Regions from separate parts of the Rhodothermus marinus genome, predicted to be linked through region 1. Evidence: predicted binding sites of a transcription regulator. Region 1 holds the regulator's gene; the other holds the start of a gene.
What was found. Region 1 encodes HrcA, which represses chaperone genes, less so after heat shock. Its sites were predicted from a motif close to TNTTAGCACTCNCNNNNNGNGAGTGCTAANA; they were not measured.

Region 1 (15,262 bases):
TTTCCAGAAGCTGGGCTTCCCGAAAGTAGAAGTCTTTGAGACCGAGGGCCATCCCATCGTCTATGCCGAGTACACGGTGGACGCGACGCGGCCGACCGTGCTCGTCTACGGTCACTACGACGTGCAGCCGCCCGATCCGCTGGAACTGTGGACCTCGCCGCCCTTCGAGCCGGAGATCCGGGACGGCAACCTCTACGCGCGGGGCGCCTGCGACGACAAAGGCCAGCTTTTCATGCATGTGAAGGCGGCCGAGGCCTACCTGAAGACGGCCGGCACGCTCCCCGTGAACCTGAAATTCCTGCTGGAAGGGGAGGAGGAGTCAGGTTCGGTGCACCTGGCACCTTTCATCGAAGCGCATCGCGAGCTGCTGGCGGCCGACGTCGTGGTCATTTCCGACACGGCCATGTTCGCGCCGGGGGTGCCCTCAATCACCTACGGGCTACGCGGGCTGGCCTACGTGGAGGTGGAACTGACCGGTCCGGCCCGCGACCTGCACTCGGGCGTCTATGGCGGGGCCGTCGAAAATCCGATCAACGTGCTGGCGCGGCTGATCGCCGGGCTCCACGACGAAGACCACCGGATCACGATCCCGGGCTTTTACGACGACGTGCGGCCCCTGACCGAGGAGGAACGGCGTACGTTTCGGGAGCTGCCCTTCGACGAAAAGGCCTGGATGGAGGAAATCGGCGTGTCGGCCGTCCGCACCGAGAAGGGGTACACGATCCTGGAGGCGATCACGGCACGGCCGACGCTGGACGTGAACGGCATCTGGGGCGGCTACCAGGGTAAGGGTGCCAAAACCGTGCTGCCTGCAAAGGCCGGGGCCAAGATCTCCATGCGGCTGGTACCCGATCAGGACCCGGACGACATCGTCGAGAAAACCCGCCGCTACTTCGAACAGAAGACGCCGCCCACCTGCAAGCTACGCTTTACGTCGCTGCACGGCGGCCATCCCGTGCTGGTCGATACGCGCCATCCGGCCATGCAGGCGGCCGCCGAGGCCATGGCCCGCGTGTTCGGACGCCGGCCCTACTTCACCCGCGAGGGCGGCTCCATCCCCGTCGTGGCCGACTTCAAACGGCTGCTGGGGCTCGACAGCGTGCTCATGGGCTTCGGGTTGAATTCGGACGCGATCCATTCGCCCGACGAGCACTTCGGGCTGGACCGCTTCCGACAGGGCATCGAAAGCATCGTGCATTTTCTGGAACGGTACGGTCAGCGGCCAACGTGAAGCGCGTTCGAACAGGGAAACAAAAAATTTCGAGCGCCGGTTTGGACGTTCAGCCTGAAACGATTTGAACGGGAGCTGCTTCGTTGCATGCGATTAATGGTAAGGCACGAGCTCAGATGATTTTCGTCGCGCTGGGTGATACCGAGGCGATCGGGGCCAACTGCTATTTTGTGAAGCTGGACGGGACGGGACTTGTGCTCGACGTGGGGGTCGATCCGAACGAGGAAGGACCCGAGAGCCTGCCGCGCTTCGAGCTGATCCACCGCAACCCGGACTGGTACATCGATCACGCCATCGTCACGCACGCGCATCACGACCACATCGGGGCGTTGCCGGTCCTGCTGCGTGAGTTTCCGCACGTGCTGGTGCACATGACGCGCGTCACGCGCCAGCTTGCCGATCTGCTGCTGCCCGCCTCGGCCCGCCTGCAACGTCGCCGCCTGCAGGAAGGCCGCTCGAGCTACGGTCCGCTTTTCGACGAAAAGCAACTGGAGGGCTACAGCTACCTCTACCTGACGCACGAGCCGGGACAGGACTTCAGTGTGACGGGCCTGCGAGGGCGCTCGCCCGTGCGCGCTCGCTTCTACCATGCCGGCCATGTGCTGGGCGCGGCCGGCGTGTTGCTGACGCACGAAGAAGACGGCCGCCGCCAGCGCATCTTCTACACGAGCGACACGAACATGCGGGCACAGGCCATCATCCCGGGGGGCGACTACCCGGAGGAGCCGGTCGATGTGCTCATTCTGGAATCGACGGCCGGAGCCGATCCCGAGGCCGAACGCACCACGCGCCGCCTGGAGGAAGAACGCTTCGGCGAGGCGGTGCGGCGTGTGCTGGATCGGGGCGGCAGCGTACTGGTGCCGGCCTTTGCGCTCGGGCGTGCCCAGGAAGTGCTGGCCGTGATCGACCGACTCAAGCGGGAAAAGGTATTGCCCGCCGACGTGCCCGTCTATACGGCCGGGACCATGCGGGCCATTGCCGACCTGTATGATCGGACGCGCTTCGTCACACCCCGGCTCGATCCGTCGTTCGAGGTGTTCCGCGTCGAGCAGCGGCGGCTGCCCCGGCGCCTGGAGGCCGTGCGGCAGGCGCTGGCCGAGCCGGCCATCTACGTGCTCAGCAGCGGGATGATGTTCGAACGGTCGCTCTCGAACCGAATGGCGCAACTGCTGGTGGAAGACGAGCGGCACGCGATCTTTCTGGTAGGATTCGCCCGGGAAGACTCGCCGGCCGGGCGACTGCTGGCCGCCGCCGAAGCCGGCGCCGAAGAGATCGTGCTCGACGAGCAACGCGGTCCGCAACCGCTTCGCTGCGAGGTGGCACGCTTCCGCTTCAGCGGCCACAGCCATCGCCGCGACCTGCTGCGGCTGGTCGAGCGCCTGCAGCCCCGCCATGTGATCCTGGTGCACGGCGACGAAGACGCGCGTGAATGGATGGCCGACAACATTCAGTTTTTCTACCCGGACGTAAACGTATGGCTGCCCCGTTCCGGCGAACCGCTGGAGCTATGAGGTAGCCGGTTCGTTGCACTCAGGAAGTTCCGCCTATGGAAACGCTGGTTCGCCCCACCCGCCCCATCCTCTCGACCGAACGCCTGGAAGAATTTGCCGCCCGGCTGCGTCCACGTCTTCGCGGATCGCTCTGCATGGATCCGATGACGCGGGCGCTTTACGCGACCGACGCCAGCATCTATCGGATGGAGCCGGTCGGTGTGCTGCTGCCCGCGCATGCCGACGACGTGCAGGCCGCGCTGGAGCTGGCGCAGGAATTCGGCATTCCGGTGCTGCCGCGCGGCGGCGGTTCGTCGCTGGCCGGCCAGGCCGTCAACGAAGCGCTGGTGATCGACTTCACGCCACGCCTGCACCGCATTCTGGAAATCAATGCGGAAGAACGGTGGGTTCGGGTGGAGCCGGGGTGCCCGCTGGAGCAGCTCAACAAGGCGCTGCAGCCCTATGGCCTGATGGTGGGGCCTGATCCTGCCAGCGGGGGGCGTGCCACCCTGGGCGGCATGCTCGCCAACAATTCGACCGGTGCCCACTCCATTCTGTACGGCAACATGATCCGGCACGTGCACGCGGTCGAGGCACTGCTGGCCGACGGGACGCCCGTGCACTTCGAGCCACTTTCGGCCGACGCCTGGGCCGAGCGCACGCGCCGCGACGGACCCGAAGGCCGGCTCTATCGCGAGCTGGACGCCCTGCTTCGCGAAAAAGGCGACGTCATCGCCCGCGACACGCCGCGCCACTGGCGCCGCAACAGCGGCTACCGACTCGAATACCTGCTGGACCCGGCCGAGCGTAACCTGGCGCAACTGCTCTGCGGAAGCGAGGGCACGCTGGCCGTCGTGACCGAACTGACCGTGAAACTGGTGCCGCGTCCGAAGCGGACGGCGCTGGGCGTGGTCCACTTCCACACGCGCGACGAGGCGCTGCGTGCCGTAACGACCATCCTGGAGACCGAGCCGTCGGCCGTCGAGCTGTTCGACGGCGTGGCCATCGAAGCCACGCGCCACGCGCCGGGCTATGCGCCGCTGCTGGCCACGTTCATTCAGGGAGATCCGGGCGCCGTGCTCATCACCGAATACTTCGGCGAGAGCGAGGCGGAGCTGGTGCATCGCCTGGACGTGCTGGAAGCGACGCTCCGGCGGGCCGGCCAGGGCTATGCCGTGGTGCGGGCCCTTCAGCCCGAGCACATCCGGAACGTCTGGAATGTCCGCAGCGAAGGGGTGGGGCTGGTGATGGGGGTCAAAGGCGACCACAAGCCGATCCCGATCATCGAAGACGCCGCCGTGCCCGTCGAACACCTGGCTGACTACGTGGCCGACCTGGAACGGCTGCTTCAGGAGACGAACACCCGCGCTGTCTTCTACGCGCACGCTTCGGCGGGCTGCCTGCACATCCGCCCCTTCATCAACACGAAGGACGCCCGCGAGGTGGAAAAAATGCGCGACATCGCCGTCGGCTCCATGGAGCTGGTCAAAAAGTACGGCGGTGTGCTTTCGTCCGAGCACGGCGACGGCATCGCGCGGGGCGCGCTCAACGAGGCGTTTCTGGGACCGGAACTCTGCGACGTCTATCGACGGCTCAAGCAGATCTTCGACCCGGACGGTCTGCTCAATCCGGGCCGGGTGATCGACACGCCCCCGCTGACGGAAAACCTGCGCATGGGGCCCACCTATCACACCATCGAACTGATCGAGGAACTGGACTGGTCGGAAGAAGGGGGCTTTGCGCGGGCCGTCGAGCAGTGCAACGGCAACGGCGCCTGCCGTAAGCTGGAAAGCGGCGTCATGTGCCCGAGCTACATGGTCACGCGCGACGAGCGGCACACGACGCGCGGACGGGCCAATGCGCTGCGTTCGGTGATGTCCGGGGCGCTTCCCGTCGAAGAACTGACGGGCGAGGCGCTCTACGAAGTGATGGACCTGTGCGTGCAGTGCAAGGGCTGCAAGACCGAGTGCCCGTCGAACGTGGATATGGCCCGGATCAAGGCGGAGTGGCTGGCCAAGTACTGGGAGGCGAACGGCGTGCCGCTGCGCGTGCGGCTGTTCGCCCACCAGCCCCGGCTGGCCCGGTGGATCGGAGGCGGCTGGAAGGCCCAGCTGGCCAACTTCGGCCTGCGCAACCCGCTCGTGCGCTGGGTGATGGACCGAGCGCTGGGCATCAGCGCCCGGCGGCGTCTGCCGGCTTTTGCCGTCGAGCCGTTCACGCACTGGTTCCGCAGGCAACAGCGCACGCTCGAGGGGCCGACCGTCGTGCTCTTTGCCGACACGTTCAACAACTACCATCATCCCGAAGTCGCCCGGGCGGCCACCGAGTTCTTCTGGAAGCTGGGCCTTCAGGTGGTGGTGCCCGATGAACGGGCCTGCTGCGGCCGGCCGCTCATCTCCAAGGGATTGCTCAGCGAGGCGCAGCAGCAGGTGCTCGACGCCGTCGAACGCCTGCATCCCTACGTCGAGCAGGGCTGGCCGATTGTCGGGCTCGAGCCGAGCTGCATTCTGACGTTTCGTGACGAGCTGCTCGCCCTGCTGCCGGGCGATCCGCGGGCCCGCGCGCTGGCGCGCAGCGTGTTCACCTTCGAGGAGTACGTGGCCCGGCTGGCCGACGAAGGTCGGCTCGACGGGGTGCGCTGGACCGAGACGCCGCGGCGGGTACTGCTGCATGGCCACTGCCACCAGAAGGCGCTGGTCGGGACCCAGGCGGCCGCGCGGGTGCTGTCGCTGCCGGGCTACACGGTCGAAGTGCTCGATACGAGCTGCTGCGGCATGGCCGGCGCTTTCGGGTACGAAAAGGAACACGTGGACATTTCGCTGAAGATGGCCGAGCGGCGGCTGGCGCCAGCCGTGCGGGCGGCCGACGACGGCACGCTCATTGCAGCACCGGGCACTTCGTGCCGCGCGCAGATTCAGGATACGACGGGGCGGCGGGCGCTGCACCCGGCGGAAATCCTGCTCGAGGCGCTGGCCTGAACGCACCGCGTTCGACCCGGAGAAATTTTTCGGCAAGATTTTCTTCGGAAGCGCTTTCGAATTCAACAACTTCCTCCTATATTTTCACTGCACCTACCAAACGAGCCAGAGACAGCCATGCAACTGACCGAAGCACCTGTAGAAGAACGGACCTATTCCTTCTGGGAACAGGTCAACCGCATGTTCGATCGGGCAGCCGCCTACACGAAGCATCCCAAAGGGCTGCTCGATCAGATCAAGGCCTGCAACAGCGTCTACCGGATGGAATTCCCCGTCAAGCGGGACGACGGCTCGATCGAAGTGATTCGCGCCTATCGGGCCGAGCACAGCCACCACAAGCTACCCACGAAAGGAGGCATCCGGTACGCGCCGAACGTCACTGAAGACGAGGTGATGGCGCTGGCCGCCCTGATGACCTACAAGTGTGCCATCGTGGACGTGCCGTTTGGCGGGGCCAAAGGCGGCGTCAAAATCGACCGGCGCCAGTATAGCGAGGCCGAACTGGAGCGGATCACCCGCCGCTACACCTACGAACTGCTCAAAAAGAACTTCATCGGTCCCGGCGTGGATGTGCCCGCGCCGGACTACGGGACCGGCCCCCGCGAGATGGCCTGGATTCTGGATACGTACAATTCGTTCTCTTCCAATCCGCTCGAAGCGCTGGCCTGTGTGACCGGCAAGCCGGTCGGTCAGGGCGGTGTGCGCGGTCGCAAGGAGGCCACCGGTCGCGGCGTGTTCTTCGGCGTGCGGGAGGCCTGCAGCGTGGAAGAGGACATGAAAGCGCTGGGGCTCCAGACGGGCCTGGGCGGCAAAACGGTGGTCGTGCAGGGACTGGGTAACGTGGGCTACCACGCGGCCAAATTCCTGCAGGAAGGCGGGGCCGTGCTGGTGGGCCTGGCCGAAATCGAAGGGGCCATCTACAACCCGGACGGCCTCGACCTGGAAGCCGTCATGGAGCACCGGCGGCGCACCGGCTCGATTCTGAACTTCCCGGGCGCGAAAAACCTGGAGCGTTCTCAGGATGCGCTGGAGCTTCCCTGCGACATCCTTGTGCCGGCCGCGCTGGAAAATCAGATTACGGTGGAAAACGCTCCGCACATCCAGGCCAGGATCATCGCCGAGGCGGCCAACGGACCGGTAACCATCGAGGCCGAGGAGATTCTGCTGAAAAAAGGCGTGCTGATCATTCCGGACGTGTACCTCAATGCCGGGGGCGTGACGGTTTCTTACTTCGAATGGCTACGCAACCTGTACCACGTGCGGTTTGGCCGTCTCAGCAAGCGCTTCGAGGAACGCACCTTCAGTCGCATCCTGGAGGTCATCGAAGACCTGACCGGTAAGAAAGTGCCGGTTGAGCTCGTGCAGGAGGTGGCGCACGGAGCCGACGAGGAAGATCTGGTCAACTCCGGTCTGGAGGAGACCATGATCAATGCCTACCAGGAGATTCTGGCTATCCGGCGCGAGCACGGCGTAGACCTTCGCACGGCTGCCTTCATCGACGCGATCAACAAGGTGGCCCAGTCGTATCTGGAGCTGGGCATTTTCCCGTGATAGGCGATCGGCGAAAAGAAAGCGGGGCGACCGGACAGCCGGTCGCCCCGCTTTTTGTTGCGAAGCAGGTTAGCGAACCGACACCTCGGGCCACATGCGGGCCAGCGGCGTACCGTGCAGCAGCCGGAGCCGGTCCAGCGTGGGCCGGTAGGCCTCCAGCATCCGGGCGGCCGGCGAAGCGGTCAGATTACGCCAGGTCTGCACGGCTTTTGCCTCCAGCTGCTCGGCCAGCCGCTCGGCAAACGTCCGGGGACGCGGCAGCACGCGAATCCGATAGGTGCCCGGCGCCAGGCCGGCTTTTTCGGCGGCAATGGCAATGGCCCGGTCCAGGCCGCCCAGCACGTCCACCAGACCGATCCGGTGGGCCGCCTCGCCGCTCCAGACACGTCCCCCGCCGATGGCATCGACCGAATCGACTGGAAGCCCGCGGGCCTGCGATACCTTTTGCAGAAACGTGCGATAGGTCGCCAGGATGGTCTGCTGCAGGCGTTCCACCTCGTAGGGCTCCGGGGGCACCAGTCCCGAGAACATGTCGGCGTACGGGCTGGTGCGCAGCAGGTCGTAGGTGATCCCGATCTTGTTTTCGAACAGGCCGCCCGCATTGAACAGAATGCCGATCACCCCGATCGAACCCGTGATGGTCAGCGGATCGGCCACGATCGTATCGGCGGCCGTGCTGATCCAGTAGCCGCCGGAGGCGGCCACATCGCCCATCGAGACGATGACGGGCTTTTCTTCGGCCGTGCGCCGGATGGCCTGCCACATGGCTTCCGAGGCGGCCGCCGAGCCGCCCGGCGAGTTGATGCGCAGCACTACGGCCTTCACGCGTTCATTCTGGCGCGCCTCCTCCATTGCGGCGATCAGCGTTTCGCTCCCGAGCATGCGGCCGCCCAGGAAGGGGACCGGCACCGGCTCCTGCTGACTTTTGCCGGGCACGATCGTCCCCACGGCATAGACCACGGCGATTTCGCCTTCGTTACCGGTGGGCAGGCCGGCCTCGCGGTCAGGCACGCGCGCGTACTGGCGAAGCGAGACGCGGCGTAGCTTTTCGTCCGGCCCATAGCCCAGGTGCGTCTTCAGCATGCGCTCGATCTGGCCGGCGTCGCGGAGCCCGTCGAGCAACCCGGCCTGCACGGCCTCCTCGGCGGAAAGCAGCAGCTGCTCGGTCGCCAGCCGGTTCACGTCCTCCACCGAAAGCCCGCGGGCCTCGGCCACCGTCTCCAGGAAGCGCCGGTTGTAGGCGTCGAGCAGCGCCTGCAATTGCAGGCGGTTTTCTTCGGAGAGATGTTCACGCACGAACGGTTCCCCGGCACTCTTGAAGGCACCGGCCCGCACCACCCGGGCTTCGACCTCCAGCTTGTCGAGCAGGCGCTTGTAGAATTCGGCCGTCAGATAGAAGCCGTTGAATTCGAAGAACGACTCCGGTCCGGCAAACACGCTGTCGGCCGCGCTGGCCAGGAAATAGGTGGCCTCATCCATGCCGAAGTCCTCGCACGAGGCGATAAGCAGCTTGCCGCTGGACCTGAACTCGACGAGCGCCGCGCGGACTTCTTCCAGCGAGGCCCAGGAGAGTTGCGGGTTCTGCAGACGAAGCCAGACGGCTTCGATGCGCCGGTCGGCCGCTGCTTTCTTCAGGGCGTGTGTCAGGTCGTGCAGGCCGTAGGGGGGCTCCTCCAGTAGCAGGCGGCTGAGCGGATCGGGCGAGACGACTTCCGGAATGGGACCGCTCAGGCGCACGACCAGCACCGAGCCCGAGCGAATGGACGGCGGCTGTTCGACGGCCGTCGCCAGCCCCATCAGAAACAGAAACAGAAAGAGAAAAATCAGCCCGATGGCGATCAGCGTGCCGAGAATGCTGGCCAGCAGCGAGGAAAGAAACCGCATGGCAGACTTCAAGCCGTTGGTAGAAAAATATTGTCTGAAAGATACGATGCCGGTTGCTACGAAAGGGCGGCGGGTAAAGTTACGGGATTGGTGGAAGTGTCTGAAGCCGAAAACCACATGGGAAACCGCCTTTGTGGCAAGGCGGTTGGAATTACGGCCATTTACGTCGGATAGCGGTCAACTTCCGTGGAAAACAACATGCGAGGATCGGTGCGGCTTGGACAGGTGCGGCGGCGGAAGCCACCTTATCGGGTGGTGCGGAAGGATAATCCGGCCGCGCCGCTGAACGAGCGGGAGCGGCAGATTCTCCGGCTGGTGGTCGAGAGCTTTATCGACACGGCCGGTCCGGTGGGCTCGCACTTTCTGGCCCGGCGGTATCCGATCGGCCTGAGCCCGGCCTCCATTCGCAACACGATGAGCGATCTGGAGGAGATGGGCTACCTGGACCATCCCTACACGTCGGCCGGTCGGGTGCCCACGGACCTGGGCTACCGGACCTTCGTCGATGCGTTGATGGACGTACCCGAGCTGGCTCCGGACGAACGCCGGTTGCTTCAGCAGAAGGTGCGGGAGATCGGCAACGATCCGGAGGAGCTGTGGCGGGAGAGCACGCGCCTGCTCGGCCAGCTTTCCCGGCTGCTGGGCGTGGTGCTGACGCCCCGGCTCTCGACCGGCGTGCTGGAGCGGCTCGAAGTGGTGCCGCTTTCGTCCACCCGGGCCATGTTTGTGCTCAGCGTGCGGGGCGGCCTGGTGCGTACGATCCTCGTGGAACTGACTTCGGAGCTGAGCCGGCGTGATCTGGAGCTGGTGGTGGCCCTCCTGAATGAACGCCTGGCCGGCCTCACGCTGGCCGCGATCCGACAGAGTTGCCATCAGCGTCTGCGTGATCTGGAAGATCGGACCGGGCTGGTACAGCTGGTACTGGACGAAGCGCCTACGCTTTTCAGCGAACCCAGTGAAGGACGCGTACGCTTCGGCGGCACCCAGTACATTATGGGCCAGCCGGAATTTCAGCGGCCGGAAGAGCTCCGCAACCTCTTTCTGCTGCTGGAAGACGAGGAGGAACTGGTACGGCTGCTGGAGGGAACCGACACTTCCGATGACGTTGAAGTAGGCCGCGCCCAGGTGTCGATCGGACGTGAAAATCAGGACGAAAAGGTGGAAAGATTCTCGATCGTCACGGCACGCTATCGCCTGGGCGATGCTGTGGGAACCATCGGAGTGATCGGGCCTACCCGTATGGACTACCGGCGCGTGCTGGCGCTGGTGCAGGAGATGGCCCGGCTCCTCAGCCGTCCGATCGATGAAACCGTGAACTGAATCCGTGGGGAGCGAAACGAAGCGACGACGACCATGGCGGAGGAAATGAAAACCACACCGAACGCGGAACAGGTAAACGAAACGGAAAACGTGCCGACGCCCGAAGCGGAAGCTACCGCTTCGGAGACGCCGGCCGAGGAGGAAAACGATCTGGTAGCCCGTATTGAACAACTGGAGGCCGAACTGGCGCAGGTGCAGGACAAGTTCCTGCGCACGGCGGCCGAATTGCAGAACTATCGCCGGCGCGTCGAGCAGGAAAAGCGGCAACTGCTGGAAATGGGCAAAGCGCTGGCGATTCGCCCGCTGCTGGAGGTACTGGACGATCTGGAGCGCTCGCTGGAGGCGGCGCGCCAGGCCGAGGCGCAGGATCCGGGCGCTGCCTATCACAAGCTGCGTGAAGGCGTCGAACTGGTCCATCAGAAATTTCTCACCGAGCTGGCCCGCCTGGGGGTGGAGCCCATCGAAGCGGTGGGTCAGCCCTTCGATCCTGCGCTGCACGAAGCCATGATGCAGCAGCCGGCACCGGAGGGCGTGACGCCCGGTACGGTCTTGCAGGAAGTGCAGAAAGGCTACCGGATGGGCGAACGCGTGCTCCGGCACAGCCGGGTTGTTGTGGCGGCTCCGCCCGACGGAAACAGCCAGGCCTGAACGGAAGGCCCTGATCTATGCGTGACTACTACGAGGTGCTCGGGGTGGACCGCAACGCCACCCAGGAAGAAATCAAGCGAGCTTATCGCAAACTGGCGCTCCAGTACCACCCCGACCGCAATCCCGGCGACAAAGAGGCGGAGGCGCGCTTTAAAGAGATCGCCGAAGCCTACGAGGTCCTTTCGGATCCCGAGAAACGGCGGCGCTACGACCGCTACGGCCATGCCGGTGTGCGAGGCAACGGCATGCCGGAAGGTGGACCTTTTGAGGACCTGAACGACATCTTCAGCGCCTTCCACGACATTTTCGGCGCCTCGGGCTCCGTTTTCGAGGAGGTGTTCGGCGGGGGGCGTCGCCGCACCCGCCGGGAAGCGCACGGCCGCGCCGGCGGCGACGTCCACGTCAAGGTGCAGCTAACGCTGGAGGAGATCGCCGAGGGCACGGAAAAAGAAGTTACCGTCCGCAAATACGTGCCCTGCGCCACCTGCGACGGCACCGGTGCCGAAGGCGGGACGGCCGGCTATACGACCTGCCCCACCTGTCGAGGAGCAGGCGAGCTGCGGCAGGTGTCGCGCTCCATTTTCGGCCAGTTCATCAACATCCAGACGTGCCCGCACTGCGGCGGGGCCGGACGCATTCTGCGCAACCGGTGTCCGGACTGCGGCGGGAGCGGCCGCCGCATGAGCGAGGAGACGATCCGGGTGACGATCCCGCCCGGCGCGCTCGAAGGCCACTACCTGACCATCCGGGGAGCCGGTCATGCAGGCGTCAAAGGCGGACCGCCCGGTGACCTGATTGTCGAGATCGAAGAGCTCCCGCATGAACACTTCGTGCGGGAAGGGCTGGACATCTACTACGACCTGGTCATCTCCTTCCCGGACGCCGCGCTGGGCACGGAGGTCGAAGTGCCCACCCTGCGGGGCCGGGCCCGGCTGCAGATCGATCCGGGCATTCAGTCCGGAAAAATTCTGCGCATGCGCGGCCGCGGCCTTCCGGAGTTGAACGGGCCGGGGCGGGGCGACCAGTTCGTCCGCGTTCATGTGTGGACGCCCACGGAGCTGACCGACGAAGAACGGCAGATTCTGGAACGCCTCCGGCACTCGCCATCCTTCCGGCCTCGCCTTGAAGAAGGGCGCCGCTCCTTCTTCAGTCGCTTCAAGGATGCCTTCCGTTGATGCCTCACGTGACCGCACCAGCTCTCGGAGAAGCCCTGCGACAGGTGATGCGGCGGGTGCCGTCGCCCGTGACCGTGGTCACGGCGGCCGCTCGCGGTGAAATGCGGGGCATTACGATCGGCTCGTTTACCAGCGTTTCGCTGAATCCGCCACTCATTTCGTTCAATGTGGCGCGGCAGGCACGTATGCACCCCCTGTTGCTTGAAGCCCGTCATTTTGCCGTGCACATTCTGGGGACCGAGCAGGTGGCGCTCGGCCAGCGCTTTGCCGAGCCCGGTCTGAGCGGTGCGGAGCAGTTCGAAGGGCTGGCTTACCGGTTGCACCCCGAGGGCACTCCGGTGCTGGAAGGCGTGCTGGCCGTGCTGCATTGCCGCCCGTACCGTACGCTGGAGGCCGGCGACCACACGATTTTTGTCGGTGAGGTTATCGAAATTGAGACGCTTACCGATGGCCCCCCGCTGCTTTACTACAACCGGGCCTACCGGGCCGTCGGCAAGGAGCTGGCCTCTGGGGAAGCACTCAACAGCGCCGCGCCGAACAGCGCGAAGTCGTAGCGCACCGGATCGTCCGGACAGAAGCGGCGACAGACGGCCGTCAGCTCCTGCACCGCTTTCCAGTCGTTGGTTTTACGCCGGAGCAGTCCCCAGGCCCGCGCCTGGCGTCCGACGTGCACGTCCAACGGCAGCACCAGTTGTGCCGGACGTACCGCGCGCCACAGCCCCAGATCGACCGGCCCGGGCCGCACCATCCAGCGAAAGTAAAGCGCCAGCCGTTTGCAGGCGCTACCCGTGGAAGGGCAGGGCAGGTGCTTGCGCAGGCGGGGGGGAGTGCCCGGCAGCCCGCAGAGCGCCCGGCTCAACGCCTCGATGGCCGGACCGATGTCGGGTGCGTCGGCCGGCAGGTGCGCGGCCACGAAGTGTTCGATCGTGTCGTAGCGGGTCAGCAGGGCCTGCAGGTTGCGCGTCAGCCACAGGGCATCTTCCGGCTGAAAGGTGCGATGTCGAAACGTGCGCAGCCGCTCCGCATCGCGCTCGGGGTCGAAAAAACGCACGAAGCGGTAGGGCCGGTAGTCCATGCGCGCGCACAGTTCTTCCAGCTTTTGCAGGATGATCGACCGACGCCCCCAGGCCAGCAACGCGGCGTACAGCCCGATCACCTCCTGATCGCGCGCGTCGTCAAAGGCGTGCGGAATGGCGATCGGATCGGTGGCGATGAAGTCCGGCTGCTCGTAGTGCGCAACCAATGCGTCCAGCATCTGGCGATCGACGGTCATACGCTGGGGGGCAATTCGGGCAACTGGTGCAGTTCGGCAAAGAGCGTGGCGGCGCGGCGCAGATCGACGTTGCCGCCGCTGAGGATCAGTCCGACCCGCCGACCCGCGACGGCCACCCGGTTTTCGAGCAGGGCGGCCAGCGGCAGCGCTCCGGTGGGCTCGACCACCAGCTTGAGCCGCTCCCAGAGCACGTACATGGCCTGCAGGATGGCCGTTTCCGAGACGGTCACCATGTCGTCCACATATTGCCGCACCAGCGGGAAGGTGACCTCACCCAGCGAGGGTGTGCGGGCGCCGTCGGCGATGGTGTCCGGGTTGTGCACGCGGTGCAGGCGGCCGGTGCGGAACGAGCGCGTGGCATCGTCGGCCCGCTCGGGCTCGACGCCGATCACGCGGCACCGGGGCGCCAGCGCCCGAACGCTGAGCGCCGAGCCCGAAAGCAGACCGCCGCCCCCACAGGGCACCAGCAGCACGTCGAGCGACTTTACTTCTTCCAGCAGCTCCCGGGCCGCCGTGCCCTGTCCGGCCACGATCTGCGGATGGTCGTAGGGCGGAATGATCGTCAGCCCGCGTTCGGCAGCCAGTCGCCGCCCCAGTTCTTCACGCGTGATCTGCTCCGGATCGTACAGCACAATCTCGGCGCCGTAGCCGGCCGTGGCCGCCCGCTTGACTTCCGGGGCATTCTGCGGCATGACCACCGTCACCCGCACACCGAGCAGGCGTCCGGCCAGCGCCAGCGCCTGGGCGTGGTTGCCCGAGGAGTAGGTGAGCACACCCCGACGGCGTTCGGCCTCCGGAAGCGTGGCCAATGCATTGTAGGCACCGCGGAATTTGAAAGAGCCGGCGCGCTGAAAATGCTCGCACTTGAAAAACAGCGTGGCTCCTGTCAGGCGATCGAGCGTGCGGCTGCGCATGACCGGCGTGCGGTGGGCGACACCTTCCAGGCGCCGGGCCGCCGCCTCGACATCGGCATAGGTGGGTAGCAGGGTTATCATAAAGATTTATGTTAGAAAGCGCTTTTGTCTAAAAAAGTATGTTGATAACAAGTTTTTAATTTAATAAAATTGGAATCGTGATTGCAGCGGCTAATTAAAACAGAAAACGCCATGAAGCATCTCCGCCACAGCCTGTTGCTTGGAACCCTTTTGCTGGCCACCATGGTCCGGGCCCAGGAGGTTCAACTGGGCGCCGACGTGGTCAGCCGGTACATCTGGCGCGGCACGGACTTCGGTGAGTCGATGAGCGTGCAGCCGGGACTGAGCCTTTCGGTGGGCGCGCTGACGGTGGGTACGTGGGCCTCCTACGCGATCTCGGCCCCGGGCGCCGGTGCCAACGAGCACGACCTTTACCTGAGCCTGAGCTTCGGGGCCGTTTCGATCGGCGTAACGGACTATTACTTCCCGGCGCCGGGAGGACCCAAGTTCTTTGATTTCGATGACAACGGGGAAGGCGCGCATTACCTGGAGCCGTTTCTCCAGATCAGTGGGCCGGAAACTGCGCCGTTTACGCTGTTTGCTGGCTTTTTTGCCTATAACGATCCGGACAACTCGATCTACCTGGAAGGGCAGTTTCCGTTTGTGGTCAACGGGGTGGAGATGGGGCTGACCGTAGGTGTGGTGGCCGGCGAGAGCGGATTCTACAACACGGGCGGCGTGTCGCTGGTCAATCTGGGCCTCTCGGCCTCGCGTACCATCCAGATCACCGAGTCGTTC
Region 2 (15,262 bases), 230 kb from region 1:
GGAATCCCCCAGCCGCGCACGAGCACATGCGCCAGCTCGTGCGTAATGCTCCGATCGAAGCGATCCAGCAGCAGATGCACCTGCGGCCTTTCCAGCCAGACCAACGCCACGCTCGTGTAACGCGCCCCGGTCAATCGAGCGCGCTGCTCCGGATCGCCAAAGACGAACACCTGTACGGGCTCGGGCGCCGCAATGCCCAGACGCCGGGCCAGCCGCTCGTAGTCGTAGGCGGCCCGAAGCGCCCGCAGCTCCGCTTCCTCCGGCGTCAGCCACCGAGGATCGTAGTGCAGCGTTACCGCCCCCTGCACGGCGCGACCGGGCAGCGCGCGCTTCAACGCGGCCGTGGACGTGTTGAACCCCAGCGGCACGGCCAGCAGGTAAAAGGCGCCCAGCAACGACGTGACGCCCCCCAGCGCCGGCCACCATCCGGGCCGGAGCAACCGGGGCGTCCGGTGAAAACGGGCCACCAGCGCCAGCCACAGGGCCCAGAGCAACGTCAGCGCCCGGAAACTCAACAGCCCCGGACGCAGCGCCGGATCTTCGTCGTAGAGCGGCCCGAGCACGCCCCCGAAGACGTGGTTGTACGTGTAGAGCTGCGGATGAAGTAGCAGATCGTAGGCGACCGGCAACGTGCACAGACCCAGCCCGATCCCGACCAGCCAGCGGCGGCCGTGCTGCACGCCCGCACCGTGCAGCGCCTCGGCCAGCGCCACGGCCAGCACGACACTTGCGGGCGGAAACAGCAGGAAAAACACCAGGCCGCGAAGGTAATCGCAGTTGGGCCGCCAGAGCACCGTCAGCGAAAGCAGGACCCAGGGAATCAGGAGCAAAAGGAGCTGCCGGTGCAACACGTCCGCCAGACGACCACCCCGCCTGAAATGCCCCCATGCCCACCAGCCCGCCACGAAAAAGGCCACCAGCGCCACCAGCGCGGCCGACTCCACGTGCAGCAGCCCCAGCACAGGCAGTGGCCAGAGCGCTACGCCCAACCCGGCATAGACCAGGCCGCAGCCTGCAATCCCCTGCGCTTGCCCGCGCGGCATTTACATGGATGTCCGCTCAGAGCAACTTGATCGTGATTCCCAGCGAGAACACCTCCTTGAGCTGGACTTCGCTGCTCACGTCGCGATCGTAGAGCGCCACCACTTCCAGGCTGGTGCCCAGCCAGCTATTGACCTGCATCTCCAGCAGATTTTCCCAGAGCATGTCGGGCAGGTCCGGCTTGTTGAAGGCCGCAAAAAGCCCCAGGCGCGACTTCAGCCGCACGTTTTCGAACAGCTCCCGGTCCAGCTCCGTGCGCGACTCGACGCCCACCTCGAAGCGCACGGCCTGGTCCGGCTCCAGGCCATAGAGCGTGCGCAGGCGCTCGATCAGCACGATCGTTTCCTTGGCGCCCACGCCCAGCCGCTGCCGAAACCAGCCGTCCGGCTGATAGGTGAGACCCAGCGCCTGGTTGAGAATGGCCGGCGAGAGCAGATCCGACACCTTGACCGGAGGCTTCCGCCCGTCGCCGAACGGATTCTTGGTGTAATTGTAGCCCGGAGCGAACTGCGTGCGCAGATCGGCCGACATCGTTGGGTTGAACAGGCTGAAAAAGCCGTCGCCCCGGTACTGGAGCGAGGCGGCCAGCCGGATCAGGTCTTCGGCCTTGCGCAGCTCCAGCGTGTCCTGTTTGACCACGCCCAGCGTCAACCGCACGTCGTAGAGCTGCCGCCACGACGGCGAAATCCGCTCGAACGTACCGTTGACGGCGCCCGAGAGCGCCAGCGCGTTCAGACCACCCTCGGCCCAGTTGCTGAAAGCCGCCTGCGTGGCCGAAAGGCGCGTGCTCAGGCTTTTCTTCCAGACAACCTGCGCCGTATCGGCCTCCTGAGCCAGTGCATTCCCTGAGATCAGCCCGACGACAAGAAAAATTATCCACCTGTTTTTAAGAAACATATCTGAACACCTCCTGCACCTGTATCCAACAAAAAAGGCTATGCTCGAAGCATAGCCTTTTTACGAAGCAACAGTACAAAAGGAAAGGCGCATCCGTTACATGGCCTTCTTTTTCTCCTGAACTTCTACGCGGATCTCCTGCGCCAGCTTTTTCAGTTCCTGCATCGCCTTACGGATGCGCGTGCCGGCGGCCTTGTTGCCCTTTTCGTAGAACTTTTTGAAATCCTGCTCCAGGCCCAGGACAAGATCGCGGAGTTGATCGAAGCGGCTCATAGGGGACCTCCTTCGGTTTTGGTTTCAGGGAACGAGCACCCATGCGTGCATGAGTGCGGTGTTATTTGTGTCCCAACTTAACACACGGCTCGTACTGTGTCAAGAAGAAAGCGCGTTGTTTCCCTGAAAAACTCCCCGTTTCACCGCTTCCGGAAGTTCCTCCAGTTGTCCGATCCAGAAATCAATGCGCTTATTTTTAAGCACTTTACCTATAGGTTCTTCGAGTTCATTGCGCAGCAGTGCGATTACGACCTCCGACATGCAGCCTCCGGCCAGCGCGCCCAGCACCTCGGCCGCCGCTGCCTCGACGATCTGCTCGGTTTCCGTGGCCACCAGCGTGGACACGACGGGCCAGACGCCCTGCCGGAGCAGCTGCGCCAGCCACGCCGTACGTCCCACCTGCAACGCGCCGGAGGCCGTGCGCCGGAGCAGGCCGCGATCGCTTCCCTGAATGCCCACGGCCGGAATCAAGAGTTCGTTCAGGCCGGCCACCAGCCGCTGATTCGTTTCCCGGATGCCGCGTTCGACCAGCCCGCGTTCGTGCGCACTCCGGACCACCAGCACCCCCTCCCGGCGTTCAGGCATGTAGCCCTCGGCCTCCAGCAGCTGCTCGGCCCGTCCGCCGCTGCCGTGCACCAGCACCATCGGTGCGGGAAGCTGCTTCAGCACCCGCGCCAGCCGCTGCACCAGCAGTAGATCTTCCAGATGACGATCGTCCAGGTACAGAATACCGATGCGCATGATCATTACCTGATTCGGCTTCCTCCTCAACGTCTCCATTTGCCTCAAAGATTCGCCTTCCGGCTCTTGAATCCGAGCGAGCCACTTCGTTCCTTACAGCAGCCGGTGGTCCGCCAACCCGTTCACGCAAGCCCCTATGCATCGCTTCAGCCATCTGCACTGCCACACCCAGTATTCGCTCCTTGACGGCGCCGCCCGCATTCAGACACTGCTGGAACGGGCTGCCGAATACGAGATCGAAGCCGTCGCCATCACCGACCACGGCAATCTGTTCGGCGTGCCGGAGTTCTATCGCACCGCCGAAAAGATCGGCATCCAGCCGATCATCGGCTGTGAGTTTTACCTGACGCCCGCCAGTCGCCACGACCGCAACGAGCGCACCCGCTACCATCAGGTGCTGCTCGCCAAAAACGAAACCGGCTACCGCAACCTGATCAAGCTCTCCTCGCTCTCCTACCTGGAGGGTTACTATTACAAGCCCCGTATCGACCACGAGCTGCTGACGCAATACCACGAAGGGCTGATCGCCACCACCTGCTGCCTGCAGGGCGAGATTCCGCAGACGATCCTGCACAAAGGCGAAGAGGCCGCCCGCAAACTTTTCGAGTGGTATCTGGAGCTGTTCGGCGAGGACTATTACATCGAGATTCAGGATCACGGGCTGCCCGAGCAGAAGAAAGTCAATGCCATTCTGCTCCGGTGGGCGCAGGAATACGGCGTCAAGGTGATCGCGACGAACGACGTGCACTACGTCGATCGCACCGACTTCGAACCGCACGACGTGCTGCTCTGCCTGCAGACGGGCAAGGACATGTCGGATCCGAGCCGGCTGCGCTTCGACAACGACCAGTTCTACCTGAAAAGTCCGGCCGAGATGCGCCAGGCGCTGCTGTCCGACATCGAGCCGCGCCTGGTCGACGAGATGATGGCCAACACCGGCGAGGTGGCCGACAAATGCCGCTTCCAGCTTCCCACCGGCAAGCTGCTCATGCCGCATTACCCGATCCCGCCCGAGTACAACGGCGACATGGATGCCTACCTGCGGGATCTGGTCTTCGAGGGGGCCCGCCGTCGCTACGGCGATCCGCTCCCGCACGACGTGGTCGAGCGGCTGGAGCACGAATTGGCCATTATCAAGAAGATGGGCTTTGCCGGCTACTTCCTGATCGTGCAGGACTTCACCACGGCCGCCCGTCGGCTCGGCGTGCGCGTCGGTCCCGGACGCGGTTCGGCGGCCGGTAGCGCCGTGGCCTACTGCCTGGGCATCACGAACATCGACCCGCTCAAGTACGACCTGCTCTTCGAGCGCTTCCTGAACCCCGAGCGCGTCTCGATGCCCGACATCGACATCGACTTCGACGACCGCGGCCGCGGCAAGGTCATCGACTACGTCGTGCAGAAGTACGGCCGGGAGAACGTCTGCCAGATCATCACCTTCGGCACGATGGGCGCCAAGATGGCCATTCGCGACGTGGCCCGCGTGCTGGGGATCCCGCTGGCCGAAGCCGACCGCATCGCCAAGCTCATCCCCGACGGGCCCAAGGTCACGCTGGCCCAGGCCTACGAAGAGGTGCCCGAACTCCGCGCCCTCAAGGAAAGCAACGATCCCCAGATCCGCAAACTGCTCCACTATGCCGAGGTGCTCGAAGGCTCGGTGCGCCACACCGGCGTGCATGCGGCCGGCGTCATCATCGCGCCCGGCCGCGTGAGCGACTACGTGCCCGTGGCCGTCGCCAAAGGCAAAGACAACGACACGGTCACCACCCAGTACGACGGCAAGTGGATCGAGGAGTTCGGGCTCCTCAAAATGGATTTCCTCGGGCTGAAGACGCTCACCATCCTGAACGACGCGCTCCAGCTCATCAAAGAAAACCACGGCGTTGAGATCGACCTGGATCAGATCCCGCTCGACGATCCGAAGACGTTCGAGCTGTTCCAGCGCGGCGAGACGGTCGCCATCTTCCAGTTTGAATCCGAGGGCATGCGCGAATGGATGCGCAAGCTCAAGCCCACGTCGATCGACGACCTGATCGCGATGAACGCGCTCTACCGGCCGGGCCCCATGGATCTGATCCCCAACTACATCGCCCGCAAGCACGGCCTCGAACCCGTCGAGTACCCCCATCCCCTGCTCGAACCCGTCCTGAAAAACACCTACGGCATTCCGGTCTACCAGGAACAGGTTATGGAAATGGCCCGCGTCATCGCCGGCTACACCCTCGGCCAGGCCGACCTGCTACGCCGGGCTATGGGAAAGAAGCGGGCTGAAGAAATGAAACGCCAGCGTGAAATCTTCCGCGAAGGGGCGGCGCGTCTGCACGGCATTTCTACCGAAAAAGCCGACGAAATTTTCGACATGATGGAGAAGTTTGCCGGGTACGGGTTCAACAAGTCGCACTCGGCGGCCTACTCCATCGTGGCCTATCAGACGGCCTATCTGAAGGCCAACTACCCGGCCGAGTTCATGGCGGCGGCGATGACCAGCGAAATGGGCGACACGAAAAAGCTGGCCGTGGTGCTCGACGAAGCCCGCCGCATGGGGCTGGAGCTGTTGCCGCCCTCGATCAACCGGAGCCAGGCGCACTTCACCGTCGAAGACGGTCGCATTCGCTTCGGTCTGGGTGCCATCAAGGGCGTGGGGCTGGGCGCCATCGAGGCCATTCTCAAAGTCCGCGAAAAGCACGGCCCGTTTCAGACCATCTTCGATCTGGTGCGCCACCTGGACCTGCGCGTCGTCAACAAAAAGGTGCTCGAGTCGCTGGCGCGCGCCGGTGCGCTCGACGAACTGGAAGGGCACCGGGCCCAGCTCGTCGAGGCGATCGACCTGGCCGTGCAGTATGCCCAGAAAGTACAGGCCGACCGGATGGCCGGACAGGCCTCGCTCTTTGGCGAAAGCGGCACGCGCACGGCCCTGCCGCCGCCCAACCTGCCGGTGGTGCCGCCCTGGTCGCGCGCCCGCTGCCTGAAGGAAGAACGCGAGCTGATCGGCTTTTACGTGACGGGGCACCCGCTCGAAGCCTATCGCGCCGAGGTCAATGCCTTTGCCACCACCACGCTGGCCGAGCTGTCGCGCACGCTGGAGGAGGCGGACGTGCCCCGCAACGGCTCGGCCAACGGACACGCAAACGGAACGGCGAACGGCCATGCGTACCGTCCCGCACGCCCGCGCCACCGCATCTGCGGCATCATCACCGAGGTGCAGCGGCGGATCGGGCGCAACGGCCGGCCGCTCGCCTTTGCCTCGATCGAAGACTTCACCGGTCAGGGCGAGCTGGTCATCTTCTCCTCGGTGCTGGAGCGCGTCATGCCCTACCTGGAAGTGGACGCCGTCGTGCTGGTCGAAGGCCAGGTGGAAGTGCGTGGCGGAAGCGTCAAGATCCTGGTGGACGAACTGTGGCCCATGTGGAAGGTGCGCGACGAACTGGTCGAGGCGCTGGTGGTGCAGCTCGATCTGGAACAGGTGCGGCCCGAACAACTCGACCGCTTCCACGCGCTCTGCCGCGAGCACACGGGTCGCTGCAAACTGTACTTCGACCTGCTCAGCCCCGAGCTGCCGGGCGGCCGCCAGCGGCTGCTGAGCCGGCGCTGCCTGGTCGAGCTCAACGATACGCTGATGCAGCAGACGCTGCGCCTCTTCGGTGCCGAGGCGATTCGCCTGGAAAGCCGCCGCCTGTCGGCTCCGGTGCGCTCGTGAACGCACTGCACACACAAGCGCCGGTAGCACGCGACGGCACTTCGCTGCGCTCCGTGCCTGACTAGAACTTATCCGAAAAACGAGGGGGAGATCTGCTAAGCCAGTGCTTTGCGTTGCATGTCAGATGCACGCGTTTGTAGTAAGCCACGAAGGCGCCAGCCGAAGTGGCGTTACCTGAAACGGCACTTCGCTTCGCTCCGTGCCTGACTACGAGCGCGTTGGTCGTGCTTCAAACTATAAACCTCACCGAAACGCTATAAAGGGTTACAGGTCGAAATCGCGAACTTCTTTGAAACTATTTTTTTTGGATAACTTCTGTGCACGGCGGCGCCATCCAGAGTGGCGCTACGCAGAAAAGCCCTTCGCTTCGTGCCTGACCACAGGCGCGCGTAGTTGGTTCGCTCCAGTATTTTGTGGGACATCATCGGCAACAAAAAAGCGGGGCTGCCGGTGTGGCAGCCCCGCTTCGGGGTTGCGGGGGTGTGTCAGGGCGCGCTTAGAAGTCCATGTCGCCGGGGCTCGGCGCCGCAGCCTTTTCCTTCTCCGGCTTTTCGGCCACGACGGCCTCCGTGGTCAGCAGCAGGCCGGCCACCGAGGCGGCGTTCTCCAGCGCCGTGCGCGCGACCTTCGTCGGGTCGATCACGCCCTGCTCCAGCAGGTTACCGAACTCTTCGGTCTGGGCGTTGAAGCCGAAGTCGCCCTGACCTTCCTTGACGCGCTGGACGACGATCGAGCCTTCCCAGCCCGCGTTCGCAGCAATCTGCCGGAGCGGCTCTTCCAGCGCCCGCTGGACGATCTGCACGCCGATCTTCTGGTCCTCGTTTTCCACCTCGACCTTGTCGAGCGCCGCAATGGCCCGGATGTAGGCCACACCACCACCCGGCACGATGCCCTCTTCGACGGCGGCACGCGTCGCGTGCAGCGCGTCCTCGACGCGGGCCTTCTTCTCCTTCATTTCGGGCTCGGTGGCCGCACCGATCTTCAGCACCGCCACGCCACCGGCCAGCTTCGCCAACCGCTCCTGCAGCTTCTCGCGGTCGTAGTCGCTGGTGGTCTCCTCGATCTGCTGCCGGATCTGGTTGGCGCGGGCCTTGATCTGAGCCGGATCGCCCTTGCCGCCGACGATCGTCGTGTTGTCCTTGTCGACGATGATCCGCTCGGCCTGGCCCAGGTAGTCCAGCGTGGCGTTCTCCAGCCGGTAACCCTTCTCCTCAGAGATAACCGTACCGCCGGTCAGGATGGCGATGTCTTCCAGCATGGCCTTGCGGCGATCGCCGAAGCCCGGCGCCTTGACGGCCGCCACCTTCAGCACGCCGCGCAGCTTGTTGACGACCAGGGTCGCCAGCGCCTCGCCCTCCACATCCTCGGCGATGATCAGGAGCGGCCGGCCGGTCTGGACCACCTTCTCCAGAATCGGCAGCAGGTCCTTCATCGCCGAGATCTTCTTGTCATGAATCAGGATGTAGGCGTCCTCCAGGACGGCCTCCATCGTGTCGGGGTTCGTCACGAAGTAGGGCGAGAGGTACCCCCGGTCGAACTGCATACCCTCGACGACCTCGAGCGTCGTCTCGGTGCCCTTGGCCTCCTCGACCGTGATGACGCCGTCCTTGCCGACCTTCTCGAACGCGTCGGCGATGAGCTGCCCGATGGCCTTGTCGCCGTTGGCCGAGATCGTGGCCACCTGCGCAATGCGGTTCTTGTCCTGCACCTCCTGGCTCATCTTGCGCAGCTCGGCCACGACCACCTCCACGGCCTTGTCGATGCCCCGCTTCAGGTCCATCGGGTTCGCACCGGCCGTGACGCTCTTCAGACCGGCCGTCAGGATGGCCTGAGCCAGGACGGTCGCCGTCGTCGTACCGTCACCCGCCACATCGCTCGTCTTCGAGGCGACCTCCTTGACCATCTGGGCACCGACGTTCTCCAGCTTGTCCTCCAGCTCGATTTCCTTGGCCACCGTCACGCCGTCCTTCGTGACGGTCGGGGCGCCAAACTTCTTCTCGATGATCACGTTGCGGCCCTTCGGCCCCAGCGTCACCTTTACAGCATCGGCCAGCTTGTCGACGCCCCGCTTCAGCGCCATGCGCGCATCCGAATTGAACGTAATCTGCTTCGCAGCCATAGTTTTCCCTCCAGGTTTGTTTTCAGCTCACCGGTTTCCGGACCACGGGTCACGAAAAAAGCGCCACGAACGACTCGCAGCGCTTACTTCTCCTCTTCGATGATGCCCAGGATGTCGGTCTCCCGCATGATGAGGTACTCCTCGCCGTCGATCGTGATCTCGGTGCCGGCATACTTGCCGTAAAGCACCTTGTCGCCCTCCTTCACGCTCATCTCGATCTTGGTCCCGTTCTCCACACGCCCGGGACCGACGGCGATCACCGTACCCCGCTGCGGTTTCTCCTTGGCCGTGTCCGGAATGTACAGACCGCTTTCGGTCTTCTCCTCCGGCGGCTCCGGCTTGATCACCACCCGATCGCTCAGCGGCTTAATTTTAACCTTCGCCATATCGCGCACCTCCATGGTTTTTTACGGTTGGTGGATGAAGCAACCCCGATCAGATTTTTTAAGGATTGATCAAGATTTGTTAGCACTCTCATTTCGAGAGTGCTAAGCCTTCAACCGATCGTTTTTCGGGCGAGTTCCTGCCGTCCGTGAAGAAATCTCAAAACAAACTGGCATAGAACGGCCAGAATGTGTAGCTTTAAAGGACACAGGGTTTATCCTTCAATTTTATAACCATGGCGTTACAATCGTCCCGCGTTCCCCTGCTGGCGGCCGGCGTCACCGGTCTGCTTCTGCTGCTGGTCTCGCTGCCGCCGTTCGTGCCGCCCTCAGTGCGGACGTTGCTCATGGCGGCCTTTGCGCCGGTGTGTCACCAACTGCCCGACCGTTCGTTCTGGATCGACGGGGTTCAGCTGGCCGTCTGCCAGCGCTGCTACGGGATCTATACCGGCCTTTTTCTGGGATCGCTGCTACTTCCACTGCTTGGCGCCGGAGCATGGTGGATTTACCGGCGGGCGCCCCTGATACTGAGCGGGGCGCTCTTGCCTCCGGCGCTGGACTGGAGCCTGCAGCTGGTGCACCTCTGGCACAACACGCCACTCAGTCGCACGCTCACCGGCCTCTGGTTCGGGCTGGGAGCCGGACTGCTCCTCGCAGCAACGCTGCGCTATGCGCCCCGGAAAACCCAACCCTGTCCGGCCTGATCTTTTGTGCAACTGTTCATCAACCAAACAGATAACGGCTTATGCAAGAGAAGCTCCCTTCCATCCTGCTGGGCGGTGCGGTCGTAGGCATCGCCAACGTGCTGATTGCCCAGATTCCGGTCGTTGGCGGCTGCCTGGCCTGCCTGCTGTACATCGGAGCCGGGATGCTGGCCGTCTGGCATTACACGAACACCTACCGGGTGACGCTTCCCGGTGGCCAGGGTGCCGTGATGGGCCTCCTGGCTGGCATTGTGGCCGCCCTGACCAGTGGCGTGCTGAGCATTCTGCTGATCCGCATCGGCGTGCTGCCCGACCCGATCGCCGCCATGGAGGCCAGCGGCCAGTTGAGCCAGATGCCGCCCGAACAGGCGGAAATGACCGTGCGTGTCGTCCGCATGTTAACCGGCCCGCTCGGTCTGCTGATCGGCGCGGTAATCGGCGGCCTGATCGGACTGATCGGCGGCGTCATCGGGGCCGCCACGTTCAAGAAAGGCCCGAGCGAAGAAGACGCGTCGGCTTCATCCGAGGTGATCTGAGCCGATCCGGGGCCGCCAGGGACGCCGCGCCCGGGGCGGTCCCAGCAGTTCGGCCAGCACGATGGCCTCGCGGACGCCCTCGCGCTGCCGCAGGCGTCCGAGCCAGAAACGCGCCCGTTCCTGACCCCGGGCGGGCTCGGCGTCCGACAGGGGACTTTCGTCGGGTTCCGGCACGCTGCTGAACGAAGTCTCCAGCGGAGGCGCCTCCAGGCTGCGAAATTCGGGCTTCCGACTTTCCAGCGTGCGCGTCTGCTCCAGGCTGTGAAACTCCTCGTCCGCGGACGCCCGCGCTTCCCGCTTCGTCTCGGGCTCCGGCCAGCGCAGGGCTTCGCGAATCTCACGCAACGCCTCCTCCAGGGCCGGATCGCGTGGCGGGGCCGTCTGTACCGGCCGCTTTTTTGTCTTCTTGCGCCCTGCGGCCAGCAGGCCGTACGTGATAAAAATCAACAGAAGGATTTCCAGCAGGTTCATCACTCCGCTCGGGCTGCGCTACAGCAAAAGCATACTAAACCGTTCGCCAATGGTTGCATGCTCTTACCGGAAAAAGGCGAACCGCATGGCTACAGGTGTCCCGATCGGCCATCCATATACCCTGCACCTGCGAATCGACGATCCCATTTTACCGCACAGGATGCTGTCCGAAAAGATCGGGCTGGAGGCGGCGCTGCTTGAGCAGTTCGATCAGGCGGCGGTTGGCGCGGGGAAATGCGTAGTGGTCCAGTTCGTTCAGCGGCACCCAGCGTAGCGGCAATCCGGCCCGGGAGCGCGGCATGCCTTCCAGAAGCGTGCAGGGGAATGCATACAGCGTCACTCGGAAGTGGGTATAGGCATGGCGCACCGTGGCCAGACAGGGCCCCACCGCCACGCGCACGCCCAGTTCTTCATGCAACTCGCGGGCGCAGGCGGCTTCGAGCGACTCGCCCGGCTCGCGCTTGCCCCCCGGAAACTCCCACAGCCCGCCCAGCAGCCCGTCTTCCGGCCGGCGCTGGATGAGCACGGCACCTTCTTCGTTGAACAGTAGCCCCAGGGCCACTTCGTAATGCGGCACCGGAGCGCGCGGCGTCTGCACCGGAAAGGCCATCGGATCGCCCATTGCCCACGCCCGGCACACCTCACGGAGCGGACACTCGCTGCAACGCGGCTGCACGGGCGTACAGACGGTGGCCCCCAGTTCCATCAGCGCCTGGTTGAACGTCCCGGGCTCCTCGGCCGAGATCAGCGCGTCGGCCACCTCCTGCAGCGCCCGACGCGTGGCCGAGGCCCTGGCGTCGTCCGCCACGGCCAGCACGCGCGTCAGCACCCGGATCACGTTGCCGTCGAGCACGGCGCGAGGCTCCCCGAAGGCGATGGAAGCCACGGCGGCCGCCGTATAGGGTCCGACGCCCGGCAACCGACGCAGCGCCTCGTAGGTGGTCGGCAACCGGCCGCCATGCTCCGCGACGAGCTGGCGTGCTGCCCGGTGCAGGTTGCGGGCCCGCGCGTAATAGCCCAGCCCCTCCCAGCAGCGCAGCACGTCGTCGAGCGAAGCGGCCGCCAGCGCTTCGACGGTGGGAAAGGCGCTGAGGAAGCGCTCGTAGTACGGGCCGGCCTGGTCGACGCGCGTCTGCTGCAGCATCACCTCTGCCACCCAGATGCGGTAGGGGTCCCGCGTGCGCCGCCAGGGCAGATCGCGCGCGTGCCGGCGATACCAGTCAATCAGCCCGTGAAACGTCTCGCGAAGGGCGGGCGTCAGACGGCCCAGATACGACCTGGACGAAGCGCGGCGGCTCATGGACAACTTCCGGCGGTTTGCAGGCAGGTGCCTGGTGTACGTCGGCCTGCTGGTCGGGTTCGGCACGAGCCGACTGCTTTACGCTCAGTCCCTCCCACTTTCCGACAGTGTGTCCCAGGCCGCTGCTTCGTTCAGGCTGGGTACCATCCGTATCCTCGACAGCGGACCGCTCTCGGCTAACGTAGTGCAGGCCACGCTGCCGTTCCGGCCAGGGGATCGGCTGACCGCCGAGCGACTGCAGGCCGGACTGGAAGCCATCGCCCGTCGCTATGCGGAGGCGGGCTATCCGCTGGCCCGTGTCATCATTCGCCAGCTCGACCAGGATCCCGCCCATCCTGATCGGTTGCTGCTGGCCCTTGTCGTGGAACCCGGACCCCGCCTGTACCTGGACCGCATTGTGCTGCGGGGCACCCGACGCACTCGTCCGGACTTTGTCGCCCGGATGCTGAACCTGCAGATCGGCCGCAGGCTACGCACTTTCAATCCGGAGCTCATGGCAGAGCGACTGGCCGCCACGGGCCTGTTTCGCCGCGTCGATCCGCCGGAGCTGTACCTGAGCGGCGACACCACGGCCGCGCTGGTCTTTCCACTGGAAGAAGCCTCGCCCGGGTCGTTCGACCTGGTGCTGGGCTACCAGCCACCCGGCGCAGGTGCCGGGGGCTTGGTGGGCAGCGGCCACCTGCAGCTTCGCCATCTTTTCGGCGAAGGCCGCGAACTGGACGTGCAGTTGGAGCGGCTGCCCGGCCGCGTCAGTCGCTTTCGGCTGGAGGTCGCCGATCCGTTCCTGCTGGGCACTGCCTTTTCGCTCCGGCTGGGTTTTGCCGGACGCCAGCAGGATTCCACCTACAACCGTCAGGATTTCCGGCTGGTGCTGGGCTACCGCTTTCCGTCCGGCCTGCAGCTAACAGGATCCTTGCGGCGCGAGACCACCCGCCCCGGTCCCGCCGGCCTGCGCCTGGAAGGTGGACAGCAGCGCATCACCCGGGGGATGGCCACGCTGTTTGGCGTTGGGCTGCGCTGGGAGCAACTGGATCACCCGCTCGCACCGCGCCAGGGGCTGACGCTGACGGTCCGGGCCGAGCGCGGCCGCAAAATCCGAAGCTCCCTTCAGGTAGCCGACGGTGACACAAGCCGGGCTCGTGAGCGCATTCGCCAGGATCGTCTTGAAGCCACGCTGCGCCTCTACAGCCCCCTGGCCGACCGACTCGTGCTCGTCGGCGGCGGCGAGCTGGCCCTGCTCCGCGCCGATCGGTACGACGTGGCGGATCTCTATCGCCTGGGCGGCGCCCGCTCGCTGCGCGGCTACAATGAGGAGCAGTTTGTGGGTCACCGGACCGTCCGCCTGCTGGCCGAAATCCGCTACCTGTTAACACCGCCGACTTTTATTTTTGGGTTTCTGGATCTGGGCTACGTAGCCACCCCGCCCCTGCCCGGTACGCCTTCCCGCGCGGACTGGCATCCGGGCTACGGACTGGGCCTTCAGCTTCAGACCGGCGCGGGGCTGCTCAACCTGAGCTACGCGCTGAACCCGGACGAGCCGCTGCTGGACGGCCGGCTTCATCTGCAACTGGTGTTTGCCCTGTAATTCCATGATCACCACCTTCTACGCGCCTCCGGAGGCCTTCCGCGACGAGTGGGTCCGGTTGCCCGAAGACGAGGCCCACCACGCCGTGCGTGTGTTGCGCCACCGTCCGGGCGATGAAGTGATCGTCGTGGACGGCGCGGGCGGCTGGTACCGTCTGTGCCTGGAGCAGGTGGACCGCCACGGCGTGTGGGGCCGTGTGCTGGAAACGCGCCGCGACGTCGGCGAGCCGCCCTACCACCTGACCGTCGGGCTGGCGCTGCTCAAGCAGACCGCCCGCTTCGAAACCTTCCTGGAAAAAGCCGTCGAGCTGGGCGTTTCGGCCATCGTGCCGCTGCTGACGGCCCGCACCGAGCGCACGCACTTTCGTCTGGAGCGGGCCCGCCGCCTGCTCATCGCCGCAATGAAACAGTGTGGACGTAGCCGCCTGCCCCTGCTGCATGCACCCCGACCGTTCGCGGAGGTGCTGCACGATCCGGCCGCGCTTCGCCTGCTCTGTCACGAGCAGCCCGACCGCCCCCGTCGTCCCCTGCACGAACTGCTTCGCCAGCCGATCGGCGATGCGCTCGTGCTCGTCGGTCCTGAAGGTGGCTTCACCAACGACGAAGTCCTTCAGGCCGAAGCGGCCGGCTTCCAGACGGTGTCGCTGGGCGCGCGGCGCCTCCGCGCCGAAACCGCCGCGCTGGTGGCCGCCAGTGCATTTCTGATCTGTCAGGACCATTGATAAAACCAGACCGGGCAAAACCATGCTCAAAAGTACGACTTCCTCCATCGAAGGACGCCGCATCACGAAGTATCACGGAATCGTAACCGGCGAAGCCATTCTGGGCGCCAACGTTTTCCGGGATCTGTTCGCCGGCATCCGCGACATCATCGGCGGGCGCTCGGCCGCCTACGAGAAAGAGCTGCGTAAAGCGCGCGAACTGGCTTTCGCCGAAATGGAAGAAGAAGCCCGTCAGCTCGGCGCCAACGCGATCGTGGGGATCGACATCGACTACGAGACGATCCAGATCGGTGGGGGCGGCAACATGCTCATGGTCAGCGTAAGCGGCACAGCCGTCACCGTGGCGTAGGCGCTTCGATTTTTGAAAGAAAATCGTCTGAACCGGCACGGCGGAGGTCCGGTCGTCGTAGTTTGGGCCGAGTCGTTGACAGACCGGACGCCACGCATGGCCGAAGAACGGACGCTGAAATCCGAGCAGGTTTTCAATGGACGCCTGCTCAAGGTATATCGAGACGAGGTGGCATTGCCGGACGGCCGCCTTTCGGTGCGCGAGTGGATCGATCATCCGGGCGCCTCGGCCGTGGTGCCGCTGTTTCCGGACGGCACCACCGTACTGGTGCGGCAGTTTCGCTATCCGCCCCGCCGCTTCTTTCTGGAGGTGCCGGCCGGCAAGCTGGATCGCCCCGGCGAAGACCCCGAAGCTGTGGCCCGACGCGAGCTGGAAGAGGAAACCGGCTGGCGCGCGCGCACGCTGGTTCACCTGGCCTCGCTCTATCCCTGCATCGGCTACAGCAACG

Region 2: the regulator HrcA is predicted to act here: its motif matches at 9,229-9,259, upstream of groES (co-chaperone GroES).

What each region holds. Positions count from the first base shown of each region.
Region 1 covers NZ_AP019797.1:2,653,713-2,668,974, reverse strand. Annotated here, with positions in the region: gene GYH26_RS11555 (dipeptidase) at 1-1,231, shown strand, start outside; gene GYH26_RS11550 (MBL fold metallo-hydrolase) at 1,348-2,742, shown strand; gene GYH26_RS11545 (FAD-binding and (Fe-S)-binding domain-containing protein) at 2,778-5,699, shown strand; gene GYH26_RS11540 (Glu/Leu/Phe/Val family dehydrogenase) at 5,817-7,250, shown strand; gene sppA (signal peptide peptidase SppA) at 7,320-9,134, opposite strand; gene hrcA (heat-inducible transcriptional repressor HrcA) at 9,345-10,454, shown strand; gene GYH26_RS11525 (nucleotide exchange factor GrpE) at 10,488-11,102, shown strand; gene dnaJ (molecular chaperone DnaJ) at 11,120-12,277, shown strand; gene GYH26_RS11515 (flavin reductase family protein) at 12,277-12,831, shown strand; gene GYH26_RS11510 (TIGR02757 family protein) at 12,756-13,550, opposite strand; gene GYH26_RS11505 (threo-3-hydroxy-L-aspartate ammonia-lyase) at 13,547-14,545, opposite strand; gene GYH26_RS11500 (TorF family putative porin) at 14,657-15,262, shown strand, end outside.
Region 2 covers NZ_AP019797.1:2,427,772-2,443,033, forward strand. Annotated here, with positions in the region: gene GYH26_RS10475 (tetratricopeptide repeat protein) at 1-1,043, opposite strand, end outside; gene GYH26_RS10480 (DUF3078 domain-containing protein) at 1,060-1,938, opposite strand; gene GYH26_RS10485 (histone H1) at 2,035-2,211, opposite strand; gene GYH26_RS10490 (hypothetical protein) at 2,311-2,952, opposite strand; gene dnaE (DNA polymerase III subunit alpha) at 3,089-6,646, shown strand; gene groL (chaperonin GroEL) at 7,143-8,765, opposite strand; gene groES (co-chaperone GroES) at 8,849-9,166, opposite strand; gene GYH26_RS10510 (DUF2085 domain-containing protein) at 9,385-9,852, shown strand; gene GYH26_RS10515 (hypothetical protein) at 9,894-10,388, shown strand; gene GYH26_RS10520 (hypothetical protein) at 10,371-10,859, opposite strand; gene mutY (A/G-specific adenine glycosylase) at 11,008-12,159, opposite strand; gene GYH26_RS10530 (BamA/OMP85 family outer membrane protein) at 12,158-13,744, shown strand; gene GYH26_RS10535 (RsmE family RNA methyltransferase) at 13,749-14,465, shown strand; gene GYH26_RS10540 (heavy metal-binding domain-containing protein) at 14,488-14,814, shown strand; gene GYH26_RS10545 (NUDIX domain-containing protein) at 14,911-15,262, shown strand, end outside.